Regions from separate parts of the Paenibacillus sp. GCM10012306 genome, predicted to be linked through region 4. Evidence: riboswitches for the same ligand, from Rfam matches in the RefSeq annotation. Region 4 holds a riboswitch; each other region holds the start of a gene.
The links. Region 4 has a riboswitch for thiamine pyrophosphate ahead of thiC (phosphomethylpyrimidine synthase ThiC). Riboswitches for the same ligand answer to the same signal wherever they lie in the genome.
Positions count from the first base shown of each region.

Region 1: another riboswitch for thiamine pyrophosphate. It lies ahead of ACFORK_RS25230 (thiamine phosphate synthase); the one in region 4 lies ahead of thiC (phosphomethylpyrimidine synthase ThiC).
Region 2: another riboswitch for thiamine pyrophosphate. It lies ahead of ACFORK_RS28975 (ABC transporter ATP-binding protein); the one in region 4 lies ahead of thiC (phosphomethylpyrimidine synthase ThiC).
Region 3: another riboswitch for thiamine pyrophosphate. It lies ahead of ACFORK_RS21700 (ABC transporter substrate-binding protein); the one in region 4 lies ahead of thiC (phosphomethylpyrimidine synthase ThiC).

Region 1 covers NZ_JBHRYW010000015.1:17,358-20,451, reverse strand. Annotated here, with positions in the region: gene ACFORK_RS25240 (ornithine cyclodeaminase family protein) at 1-22, opposite strand, end outside; gene ACFORK_RS25235 (Rpn family recombination-promoting nuclease/putative transposase) at 468-1,328, opposite strand; TPP riboswitch at 1,491-1,592, shown strand; gene ACFORK_RS25230 (thiamine phosphate synthase) at 1,721-2,365, shown strand; gene thiS (sulfur carrier protein ThiS) at 2,370-2,573, shown strand; gene ACFORK_RS25220 (ThiF family adenylyltransferase) at 2,579-3,094, shown strand, end outside.
Region 2 covers NZ_JBHRYW010000026.1:6,795-9,888, reverse strand. Annotated here, with positions in the region: gene ACFORK_RS28985 (hypothetical protein) at 118-501, opposite strand; gene ACFORK_RS28980 (hypothetical protein) at 548-1,036, opposite strand; TPP riboswitch at 1,184-1,291, shown strand; gene ACFORK_RS28975 (ABC transporter ATP-binding protein) at 1,392-2,165, shown strand; gene ACFORK_RS28970 (ABC transporter permease) at 2,146-2,925, shown strand; gene ACFORK_RS28965 (ABC transporter substrate-binding protein) at 2,922-3,094, shown strand, end outside.
Region 3 covers NZ_JBHRYW010000011.1:41,429-44,522, reverse strand. Annotated here, with positions in the region: gene ACFORK_RS21710 (ABC transporter permease) at 1-243, opposite strand, end outside; gene ACFORK_RS21705 (MTH1187 family thiamine-binding protein) at 240-533, opposite strand; gene ACFORK_RS21700 (ABC transporter substrate-binding protein) at 584-1,651, opposite strand; TPP riboswitch at 1,868-1,979, opposite strand; gene ACFORK_RS21695 (hypothetical protein) at 2,081-3,094, opposite strand, start outside.
Region 4 covers NZ_JBHRYW010000012.1:196,319-199,412, forward strand. Annotated here, with positions in the region: gene ACFORK_RS23225 (aminoglycoside phosphotransferase family protein) at 1-520, shown strand, start outside; gene ACFORK_RS23230 (HEAT repeat domain-containing protein) at 616-1,053, shown strand; TPP riboswitch at 1,208-1,314, shown strand; gene thiC (phosphomethylpyrimidine synthase ThiC) at 1,430-3,094, shown strand, end outside.

The sequences.
Region 1 (3,094 bases), on a different contig from region 4:
CCTTATCACTTAAGATTCGCATTCGTGGCACCTCTGGAAAGTAGAATTATATAAGCCGAACAAAAGAAAGTAACGAAAAGCGAAGAGGAGTGAAGGGGGAAGTTTGGAACTGTAGGAGCGAAGCGATCGCCTTTGTCACCAGATTCCAACCGCTAGAAGCGGTATTAAAGAGGAAATCTGGGGACAACAGCGACCGGAAGTCCAAACATTCCACCGTAGTGACGATGAGCCTTACGTTCGGTTCTTAAGTTCGTCTTATATAGGTTTAAAAAAAGCATTGAATCTCACCCCTCCTAATAAATAGGCCCTAACGGGAATGAGACTCAATGCTTTTCTTCGTTTTTACCCGGGGATAAAAACAAGCACGGTATTTATTTGTAGCTATATAATAGCTAATTATTCTTAAATTCACAATAAAACTTGCTGTAGTTTTCCACGGAACAGAGTTGACTATTTCAATCCTCTAGCTACTTTTTCAGCGCAAGAATCTCTTGTTCCGACAATCCAGTTGCTTTGGAAATGGTAGCGATATCCATATTCAAGGACAGCATGTTCTTGGCAACCTCTTTGATCCCTTCTTTGATCCCCTCTTTAATTCCTTCCTCAACACCAGCTTTAAGTCCGGCTTGCTTCGCCCCTTCGATCATTGACGCTTCGTCATGCAGATATTTCTGACGGGCTTCATACAAACGGCGGGCCTCCGAATCCTGGCTTAAGTACTGCAGGGTGTCCATAGCCTTTTCCAGTCCTGGTTCATTCATCTTCAGCACCTCCCAATGGGTTGGGTCTACTCCTTTGAGGAACAGCAGCCAATTTTCTAGTCCGCTATTCGAAGGAATCATATCTTCAAGCTTCGGCAGCTCCAAAAAGTGCACCTCGATATCATCAATAAACTGTATTCCAGTGCGGTCTTCACGGAGATGAAATACACTGTGGTATTCGTCATTTGACAGGAAAGCATAGTTCAGAATGTTGATCGTCACACACTTCTTCAACTCCTGGTACTTTTCACCTTCCTTAAGCTGACTGGCATACCGTTTGCTCCAATAGAACAGCGTCCGCTTTTCAATATCATACTTGTTGAATAACTGCATCTCGATATCGATCAGCTTACCCTCAGTTGTCTTTGCATAAACATCGAATATGGACTGCTTGTCGAGCGGATCGTCCTTGTCGGTGTAAGGGTTCATCAGGATAATCTCGGTAAGCGGTGGTTCTCCAGCCTGAATAAATATACGGTTCAGAAAAGCCAACAACACATCCTTGTTATTCTCACTGCCAAAGATTCGTTTGAACACAAAATCGACTCTCGGATCGAGCAATTCCATATCGGTTAGCTCCATTCTTCTTATCGTTTATTATACCAAGATAGAACAACCTTCGCCCTCATTTCTATGAATTTTATCCGTCTACTCTTATTCAACATTTTCCCAATTTCCAATTGTATCTCCCTGAATAATCGTGTATAGTGACATTAACAATCTCATACGAACCGACACTAGGGGAGCCGCGTGGCTGAGACGAATGCAATATTCGGACCCTTTGAACCTGATCTGGTTAATACCAGCGTAGGGAAGTGCGCGTTAAGAGTCCGGGCTTGCCTTTTGTTATGGCTTGTTTTCCGTTGTCGTGCTTAGCCGTCTTCCGATCAGGAGGGCGGCTTTTTGTGTTGGATTTTATGGAGTGCAACACCATTACGTAACATGGAGCGATTCCTTTTATGAAAAAACGATTTCCCGCCGCTAACGGCCCTGAACTGCATCTGATCTCCCCGGAAGGAATATCGCTTGCAGATTGGCTGCGTCTTTCCCTAGCTGTTCTCCCCTATGTAGACTATTTCCACCTGCGGGATAGACAGCTTACAGCCAAAGCGCTTTTCGAAATCGTAACCCAAATGCACCAAGCAGGCATCCCTCTGGAAGCTATTGTTGTGAACGATCGATTGGATGTCGCTCTTGCCGCAGGGACCGGCGGTGTACAGCTTGCAGGACATAGCTTACGTGTAACTTCGGCGCGACCTTTAGCCCCAGGAATGCGCATCGGCTGCTCCATCCATTCGCCACAAGAAGCAGTCAGCGCGGCGGGTGAAGGAGCAGATTATTGCCTTTTTGGCCATGTCTATGAATCTGCCAGCAAGCCGGGTCTGCCCCCACGTGGTCTGGACATTCTCGAAGAAACCGCAGCTAGATGCCCGGTTCCGGTCATTGCCATCGGAGGAATTCAGCCGGACAATGCCGGAGCAGTCATCAGGCGCGGTGCAGAGGGGATTGCCATTCTATCTGGCATTAGCAGCGCAGCAGATCCAGTGGCACAAGCAGAAGCTTACCACACAGCCATTCAGACTGCATGGCTTGAGGGGAGGTGAAGATATGCAGGTTCAACTGAATGGAAAAGACACCCTACTAAGACAGCATTGTGTTACTGTTGCCGATATTTTGGCAGAGACACCCTGGAAAGGGCGGCGAGTTCTGGTGGAAGTAAACGGTGAAGTGGTGCCCAAGGACGCATATGGCGTCACCCGGCTGTCCGAAGGTGACCGGATAGAGTTTGTACATTTTGTGGGGGGAGGTTGAACGAATTGACTCTAACTACGGAAGAACAGGAGCGGTACAGCAGGCAGGTACGTTTTCACGGCATAGGCGCGGAAGGTCAAGCAAGACTAGCCGCCTCCAGTGTGCTCATTCTGGGTGCAGGCGCACTGGGGTCTGCTATTGCCGAGACGCTGGTCCGCGCCGGGGTAGGCAAAATAGTGATCGTCGACCGGGATTACGTGGAGTGGAGCAATCTCCAGCGCCAGAATTTGTACAGTGAAGCCGATGCAGAGCAAAGATTACCCAAAGCAATCGCAGCGGCACAGAGACTACAGAGCGTGAACTCTTATGTGACTGTGGAAGGAATTGTAGCCGATGCTGCCGCCGATGAGATTGTAGAGTATGCACGTGGGGTCGATTTGATTCTCGATGCCTCCGATAATTTTGAGGTCAGAATGATTATTAACGATATTTCGGCCAAGACAGGTATCCCTTGGATTTACGGAGCTTGCACAGGAAGCAGCGGTATATCTATGACGGTCGTCCCCGGAGAGAGCGCCTGC
Region 2 (3,094 bases), on a different contig from region 4:
TTGTAATATTTTCTCCACCTATTATTTGTCGTTAATTATTAATCGTTCCAATTCCCCTCTTCAGATACTATTTGCACTTTATTACTCCCTCTGGAGGTCTAAAACCTCTTATTCACGCTAGACATTTGTTATATTTATCACTGCTTTTGTTCTCTTATAGTACCGTATTTCAATATCCTTATCGTTTTGTATTTCTTTCATTTGATCAGTAGTTATTTTGAACTTCATTTCTCTTCCATCAGATGTTTTTACAATAACTATATTACCTCTTCTATTGACCAATTGACCTTGAAATATCATAAAACCTTGCTTCGCTAAGTCTAAAATTATCACAATTGCTATAACAACAAATATTGGGATCGGAAAGAATTGTACAATCAACACCCAAGTTGGTCTCTCTAATAAGATACTTGCGAATAACTGCATCAATGAAATGATAATAAACATTAACGACATAAACATAACTATTTGTAATTTTGTTTTCGCAGTCCTTTCTTTCATCTTGTCACTCCTTTTATTTTAGCGTTCTTGTCATGCTACTAGTATTTTAGGATAGCCCGGAGACATCTTCGTCTTCTGATACTTCATCTAGTGGTAATGACGCATTAAGTAATTCCCCTTGGTCATCCATTTCTCGCAAAAAAGCATTAACAGTATCAACATCTATCGTTTGCACTATTATCAAGTGTCCTATATGAATTCCTGGTAATTCTAGTGCTGCTTGTCTAGCAAAATGCTGCTTTAATTTATCCGGTGTTGTAATGATGCACCAACGTTTTACTCGATCATTAAATGTTAATGTAATTTCAATGAATTCCATTGTTTCAAGGTCATCATCGAATTTCCAATCAGTCAATATATGCACTTCTTCGTCAGTAAAATTAAAGTAGTACTTATCAATCCAAACGCTTCTTCCGTGGTCTCCGACGATCCTAATTTTTTCTTCTTTTTCAGCTAGTATTTCATATTTCTTCCCTTTGGTTAGCGCATTTTCATAATTCCCGATACTGCTACAGATTGCTTTGTCTAATTCCAATGAGATCACCTTAGTTGAATGGATTGAATACACTGGTTCTTAATTTTTAGGCACACTGATTTTAACAAAAACAGCCCCTGCTATTTACAATACTATAAAATATGGTATATTTATATCCGAATTATGAAACTTGATAGCGATAAAACCTTTTTTCACTAGGGGAGCCTGTATTTGGCTGAGACGAAAGCGGTAAGCTTCGGACCCTTGGAACCTGATCTGGATCATACCAGCGGAGGGAAGTGGAACTGAAATTCGGGTATTGCATGGCTCTTCTTTTTGCAAACTTAAATTTTAGACCCCTTTATTTCCGCCGGGAGATAAAGGGGTCTTTTTTTATCGTGCTAAGGAGGTTACGGTGATTACGGAAATCATCTCTGTGCACAATTTATCCTACGCCTACGCCAAATCTGCATTGGCACCGGTACTGACAGACATCTCCCTTACGGTTCACCAAGGTGAATTCGTTTCCGTTGTCGGGACCAGTGGATGTGGTAAAAGCACGCTTTTCAAAATTATCGCCGGATTGCTGGAGCCGAGCAGCGGAGAGCTACATCTTCACGGAGTTTCGGCTACCGCCAAGCGGTTAGGCCAGGTCGCTTACATGCCCCAGCAAGATCTGCTGCTGCCCTGGAGGACGGTACTGGAGAATTGTCTGCTTCCCTGGGAGATCAAGCGCAGCCGTAGCAAAGCCCAGGTTACTAGTCAGGTTATTGAACTGCTGGAGCGCTTAGGTCTGGCTGGCATTGAAAATTCATTCCCCCATGAATTGTCAGGCGGAATGCGGCAGCGGGTAGCTTTTCTGCGAACGCTTATTACGGGGGGCGACCTACTGCTGCTAGACGAGCCCTTTGGGGCACTCGATCATATGACCAAACGAGAAATGCATAGCTGGTTACTGGAGATTTTGGATGAGCTGGACAAGACGATTCTCTTCATTACGCATGATCTGGAAGAAGCTTTGCTGCTCAGTGACCGCATCTACCTCTTGCCTGGACGGGCAGAAGGACAAGTAGAGGAAATACTCGTGGATCTGCCGAGGCCCCGGCATTGCCGAATGAATTATGAGCCGCGGTTTATAGAGCTGCGGGCTGAACTGGAGCGCAGACTGTATGACAAAACTGCTGTTTAGAACAAGCTGGCGGAATTATGGACCGTTCTTACTTCTGCTGCTATTTATTCTCGGTTTGTGGGAGACGCTGGCGCGGATAGATGTCCTGCCCCCCTTCATTCTCCCGGGTCCTCTATCCATAGGGACCGCTCTGGTTGAAAACAGGAAATTACTATTCGGGCTACATTTGCCCGCCACCTTACAAGAGGTACTGCTTGGCTATGCTTTGTCCGTCACCTGCGGTACTTTACTGGGACTTGGCATGCATATGTGGCGTCCGCTGGAAAAGGCACTGTATCCCTTTGTTATCATCAGCCAGACCATTCCGCTGATCGCGCTGTCTCCTGTCTTCATTATGTGGTTCGGATACACGCTGTGGAGCAAGGTCGCCGTGGTGTTCCTGACCGCCTTTTTCCCAGTGGTAGTTGGTACTTATGATGGGCTGCAGCAGAAGATTCCTGCCTACGAGGACCTGCTCCGCACCATGGGTGCCAGCACACGCCAAATTCTGCTCAAGACACGAATTCCGCTGGCGCTGCCCTCTTTCTTTTCCGGCCTCAAGCTGTCGATGGTCTACTGTGTGATTGGGGCAACGATTGGCGAATGGCTCGGTGGCAGCAAAGGGCTCGGTTATTTTAGCCGCAGAATGGCAGGGAACTTGCAGAGCAAAGAAATGTTTGCCGCAGTGGTCTTGCTATCCGCGATGGGCGTTGGCTTGTTTCTCGTTATCGCTATGATTGAGAAGATTATTTTTAAGAAAAGAGGATTTCACAACAAATGATTACTAGACATCACAGGTTCAAAAAGATTGTTCCGCTTCTGTTGCTTGCAATGACAGTGTTGCTTGTGAGCGGTTGCGGCGAAAAGGTAAAGTCTAAAAGCTCTGGAAGCGAAACCGGGGCAGCAGCAAGTAAGCCGCATAAACTCACACTGATGCTGGATTGGTACCC
Region 3 (3,094 bases), on a different contig from region 4:
CAGCAGCGCTACCACAAGGCCCACACCAGTACCAATGGGAAAGCCGATCAGCGTCAGCTTCAGTGTAGCCAGCGTATGCTCCCAGATGCCGGCGGGATTGCCTGCGAATTCATGCCCGATATCGCGGGGACTAGGCAGAATCCATTTTTCAATATCAAAGAAAGATACGGATAGCTGCCATACTGTCAAAAAGAAGATGACCGCCACAAAGGGCGGCCATATCTGCTTCCAGGACGATCTCACGGCCGGTATTTCTCCGTCAGTTTGTCCATGCTGATTCCGTTCGGATTGTGGGCGATTTTGATCTGGGAGATAACGCTCGGGCTGCCGGCTTGGACTAGTGCTTCATGCATCTCGCGCACGACTTCTAGCAGGTCATTTAGTTCGCCTTCCATCGTCGTTTCGAGCGGGTTCACTTGATGCTTCACACCAGACTTCTGAATAACCTCGATAGCTTTATCCACATAAGGGATGGAATCCTCATTGTTAGGAGTTTTAGGAATAACCTGAATGCTGAGTAGTGTGTTAGCCAATATAATCAATCCTTTCTTAATCTATTATGGTTGAATATGAATACACTTATTTACTGTGCTGCCGGGAGATAATCATTCGTAAACGCTTTGCTGGTATCTACTGGTTTCTCGAGCAGCTTAAGGCCATACATCCAGTCGGCATAGTTTTTCCAGACCTCGGCCTTTTGTTCACCCCAGCGCGGCGCATCATCCTGATATTTTGGACTGAGCCATTTCTGACTGGCCATCACAAGTTTCGGATCGAGGTCAGGGACGGCTTTGATCAGAATATTCGCGGCATCCTCTGGATGATCGATGGCGTATTTGTAGCCTTTGGAGGTCGCTTTAACGAAGGCTTTGACGATCTCGGGATGCTCGGTGATCTCTTTCTCGCTGGTGGTCAGCACAGGTGTGTAATAATCGAGCTGTGGCGCGTAATCCTTTACATAGAGCATGTCGATTGGTTCCCCGCGCAGTTCAGCTTGAATACCGGTCCAGGCATAGAAAATCCAGGCGAAATCAATATCCCGCTTCACAGCTGTAAAAAAGTCGGCTTCGCCCATATTGATGATCTTTACCTTTTTCACATCGGCGCCTTCCGGGTCCATGATAGCTTTGAGTGCTGCTTCTTCCACCGGGGAACCCCAGCCTCCATATGTTTTTCCTTCAAAATCCTTCGGAGAGGTAATGCCCTTGCTCTTCGGAGCCGCAAAACCAGACGTATTATGCTGAATGATGGCGGCAAGCGAGACCAGCGGTACGCCCTGTAGGCGGGCCAAAGTCAGGCCTTCCTGATACCCGATACCAAAAGCGGCTTCACCGGAAGTGACCATCGTGTCTGCACCGGCTGCGCCAGGCTGCACAATTTCAACATCCAGTCCCTCTTCCTTGTAGTACCCAAGATCTCTTGCGACATATAACCCCGTATGGTTCGTGTTCGGTGTCCAGTCGAGCGCGATCTTGATTTTGGTCAGTTCTTGCGGCGTGCCTGACTCCCCGGCGGTCTGAGTGGCGCCAGTGTTTGTCTTGTCTGCTTCCTTGTTGCTTCCGGCAGAGTTGCCGTTATTGCTACCGCATCCGGCAACCGCGATAACGAGCAAACAGGTCAGGCTCAGCATAAGCAGTTTCTTGACTCCCATTTTTTCTATCTCTCCTTTGATGGTACCGGTCCTCAGCAGTATGACTGCGTCAATTCCGGCGAATTTCCCGTCTTCACATCGTCACCCGCTACCTAAAATGCAGGCAGCGCGATTCAATTCCCCATGAAATGCATTAATCGGAAATATACCATAAAAAAAGCGTCCCGAAGATGAACGGGACGCGGCTTTGCGCAAGGATGGCATTGGCCCTAAAGCGGCCATGCTCAATTACGGTTCCTACGCTGGCATTATCCAGATCAGGTATAAGGGTCAGTATCTTGAGGGATACACTCTCAGCCGGCCAATTCCAGCCCCCCTGGTGCTATGAAGTTAACGGGTGATGCTACTTGCTTACGGTGTAATTATAGACGCCCATCTTTTCGTTGTCCAGCAGCTTTGTTGTTCATTTGGCAGCTTAAGGCGCTTCGACTACCCCTGATATTTAATTTTTTTCCGGCGGCGGGCCGTGATGCTGTTCCAGATCTCCCGTACAGTCAGGACAATGCTGATCACAATACCGCTGAAGGTTAATGCTAGCGCGAAATACTGGAAGAGGGAATATTCCATCATTTTGCCCCATTGAATACTGCCCTCCAGATCGTCAATCACCTGATTCATTCCGTATATCCCGCTTACCACAGTGAAGACGGTCAGAATCATCAGCAGCATATCTCGCCGTTTCGACTGGAACTGCACCTGATACTGAAACAGATCATTCAGTGTCTGCTTCACCTCGTCGAACAGCGCATCGTTGCCATAAACTTTGCGGAGCTGGATGAAAATCTCCCGACCCTGCGACCCCGAGATCAGCTCCAGAAAATAGAATTTGGCTGAGAACTTATTGATGTAGAAGATCAGATCCTCAATATCATCATTATCCCGATTGATGCGCAGCCGGGAGTGCATATTGGCAAGTTTCAGCAGGACGATCTTGTGGAACATATTAAGTAGCAGGCCATAATAATATTCCCCGTACATTTGATTGGCAAGCGGTACGGCGAGTGAGCGTTCAGCCCGGCTGATGCAGCAGAAGGTCTGTTCATTGGTTATATAATACGTTTGGGGACCCCAACGGTTATAAGTATGCTCTTGACAGTATTGTTCGATGTATCCAGGATCGCTGGCACTGATGTAGGGGCGATTGGCCGCATCCAGCCCATCAAGCTGGGAGGCGCGAAAGCGTATGTTCAAAGGGATATCATCGGTATCTCCATCCGGTTCCAGACCATAAAAGGCTTGTACCAGCATACGTTCATCTACAAAAAAAGGCAGCGTCTCAAAATAAGCCCCGTTCAGCTCGGATTGGTCTAAGAACGGCTTCAGCCCATCCGCCAGACCATTAAAGATAAAATCCTCGACTTGACGGAAGGACCGTTCTCCGCTGTGAATAACCATCAGTTCATCCTGTACACTGACGTTCTCAAGGGTACGGAAACGGTCGGC
Region 4 (3,094 bases):
AAGTCGGATGCAGGCCAAGATATTACAGCGGGTACAGGAGTATGAGCAAGGCTGTCCCTTCAGGGTTGAAGGTGATAAGATGGCGATTGCTTTTGTGAGGGAGAATATCGGGGCGATTTCGCAAGTGAAAAAAGTATATCAGCACGGCGATTTCCACATCGGTAATCATATTTACACAAGTGAGGGCCGGATTGGTATCATCGATTTCAATCGTTGGGATAACGGGGATTATGCTGAAGAATTTTACAAGCTGCAAGCATTTGACCGAGAGCATAGCGTTGCTTTTACACGTGGAAAATTGGATGGTTACTTCGATGGGCCTCCTCCTCAGGATTTCTGGGTCAGACTCGCAGTGTATGTGGCCTATACTTCTATATTTTCGATCCAGTGGGCGATTCCATTCGGAAGTGCTGATATTGAGGGGATGCAGGCGCGCTGCCGGATGGCGTTCACGGACTATGATCACTTTCAAAGGCTGATCCCGCATTGGTATGCGGAAGGAAGAGCCGGGGAGCTGTAAGACGGGATTATTATTTGTTTGTCCAAAAGATTGATATTGGGGATAGCGGTACGGTAGAATTGGTACAGATTGATTATAGAAGGGAATTGTGACTTTTGAACAACGAAGAAGTGCAGCAAGAGCTGCCGGAAAATTATGAGCAGTTAAAAAAGGAAGCGGGTCGTTCCGCGGATTGGAAAGCCCGTTTGGCGGCAGTAGAAGAGCTTGGCCGTACACCGCATAAGCAGGTTATTGATATTTTGAAGCGTCTGGTGGAGAACGATCCTGTATATACCGTACAAGAGGCGGCTTACCGTGCATTAGTGGCTTTTGGCGAAGAGGTGCAAGAGCCGTCCAAAAACAAACCTGAACTATTTAAGGGTTTGTCCAAGATTCTACTGAGAATCAAGAAGAGTCTGCCGAAAGACCACTCATATGAGGACTTCAAAGAGAAGTTCAAGAAGATGAGAATCGACATCTACGACGCTTACGAAGGTGAAAAAGGCGCCGAATTTGATCAATGGCTGGAGAGCAAATGGCAATCGGCTAAATAGTTCTACACAGGAATGAGCCCTCTCTGATCAGAGAGGGTTTTTCGGCGTTACCCTCTGCTTGTTGTCTGTTCTTAACACAACACATCCAACCCTAAAGCTGCAGAGGGTGTTGACGAATTCCAATTATACCGTTAACTTATAACTAATTAGATAAGATAACCACTAGGGGAGCCTGAATAGGCTGAGACGGGAAAATTGCATTCCTGGACCCTTGAACCTGATCTGGATCATACCAGCGTAGGAAAGTGGAGACGGAACTTTTTTCTGTATAGCCAGGTCTATTTTTCTGGTTGTTCATGGATAAAGCCGCTCCATGTGGAGCGGCTTTTTTGGCGCTTGTCTTATTTATATCCCATAGTACAGGAGGATGCATAAGATGGCACATGAACACGAGCAGGACAAGAAACGAGAGTATGATAAGGTGGACCTTTCAGCTTTTCCGGGTAGTCGCAAAGTGTATGTGGAAGGGCAACATCCCGATATCCGGGTACCTATGCGGGAGATTAAGCTCAGACGGACCGAAGGGGTTGCTGGCGAAGAGGAGAACGTCCCTGTGCGTGTCTATGATACTAGCGGACCCTATACAGACAGTGACATTGAGAATGACATTCGCCAGGGGCTGCCGCCTCACCGTAAGTCCTGGATTGAGCAGCGTGGGGATGCCGAATGGTATCAGGGACGGACGCTTAAACCAGAAGATAACGGACATGCGATGGGAAAATCGGCCGTGGAGGCGTTCCCAGGATTGCAGCGACGTCCGCTTCGAGCAAAAGCTGGCCGGAATGTTACGCAGCTGCACTACGCGCGAAAAGGTATCATCACTTCCGAGATGGAGTTTATATCCATCCGAGAAAATGTAAGTCCTGAATTCGTTAGGGATGAGGTAGCGAGTGGACGCGCCATTATTCCAGCTAATATTAATCACCCTGAGAGTGAGTCGATGATTATTGGGCGCAACTTCCTTGTGAAGATCAACGCGAATATCGGAAACTCTGCTGTATCCTCTTCCATTGAGGAAGAAGTGGAGAAGATGAGGTGGGCCACCCGCTGGGGTGCTGACAACATTATGGATCTCTCTACGGGCAAAAATATTCATCATACCCGGGAATGGATTATCCGCAATTCTCCCGTGCCGATCGGTACTGTGCCGATCTATCAGGCTCTCGAAAAGGTGAATGGAAAAGCAGAGGATCTGACATGGGAAGTTTACCGTGATACGCTGATTGAGCAGGCGGAACAGGGAGTGGATTATTTTACAATTCATGCTGGGGTGCTGCTTCGTTACATCCCCCTGACAGCCGGACGAATGACGGGCATTGTCTCCCGTGGTGGGTCGATTATGGCGGCCTGGTGTCTGGCTCATCATCAGGAGAACTTCCTCTACACGCATTTCGAGGATATCTGTGAGATTATGAAAGCCTATGATGTCGCCTTCTCTCTGGGAGACGGGCTGCGGCCGGGATCTATCGCTGATGCCAATGACGAGGCCCAGTTCGCGGAGCTGGAGACGCTGGGTGAACTGACGACACTAGCTTGGAAGCATGATGTTCAGGTCATGGTAGAGGGGCCGGGCCATGTGCCGATGCATCTAATCAAGGAGAATATGGACAAGCAGCTTGAGCATTGTCATGGAGCGCCATTTTATACGCTGGGACCCTTAACCACGGACATTGCGCCGGGCTATGACCATATTACTTCCGCTATCGGGGCAGCCATGATCGGCTGGTTCGGGACGGCGATGTTATGCTACGTTACGCCCAAGGAGCATTTGGGACTGCCGAACAAGAACGACGTGCGTGAAGGTGTGATTGCCTACAAAATTGCTGCCCACGCCGCAGATTTGGCCAAAGGCCATCCGGGTGCCCAAGAGCGGGATAACGCGTTGTCCAAAGCACGCTTTGAATTCCGCTGGCGGGATCAATTCCATCTGTCGCTCGATCCTGAGCGGGCACTGGAGTACCATGATGAGACGCTGCCAGCAGAAGGTGCCAAGACAGCCCATTTCTGCTCCATGTGCGGCCCGAAGTTCTGCAGTATGCGT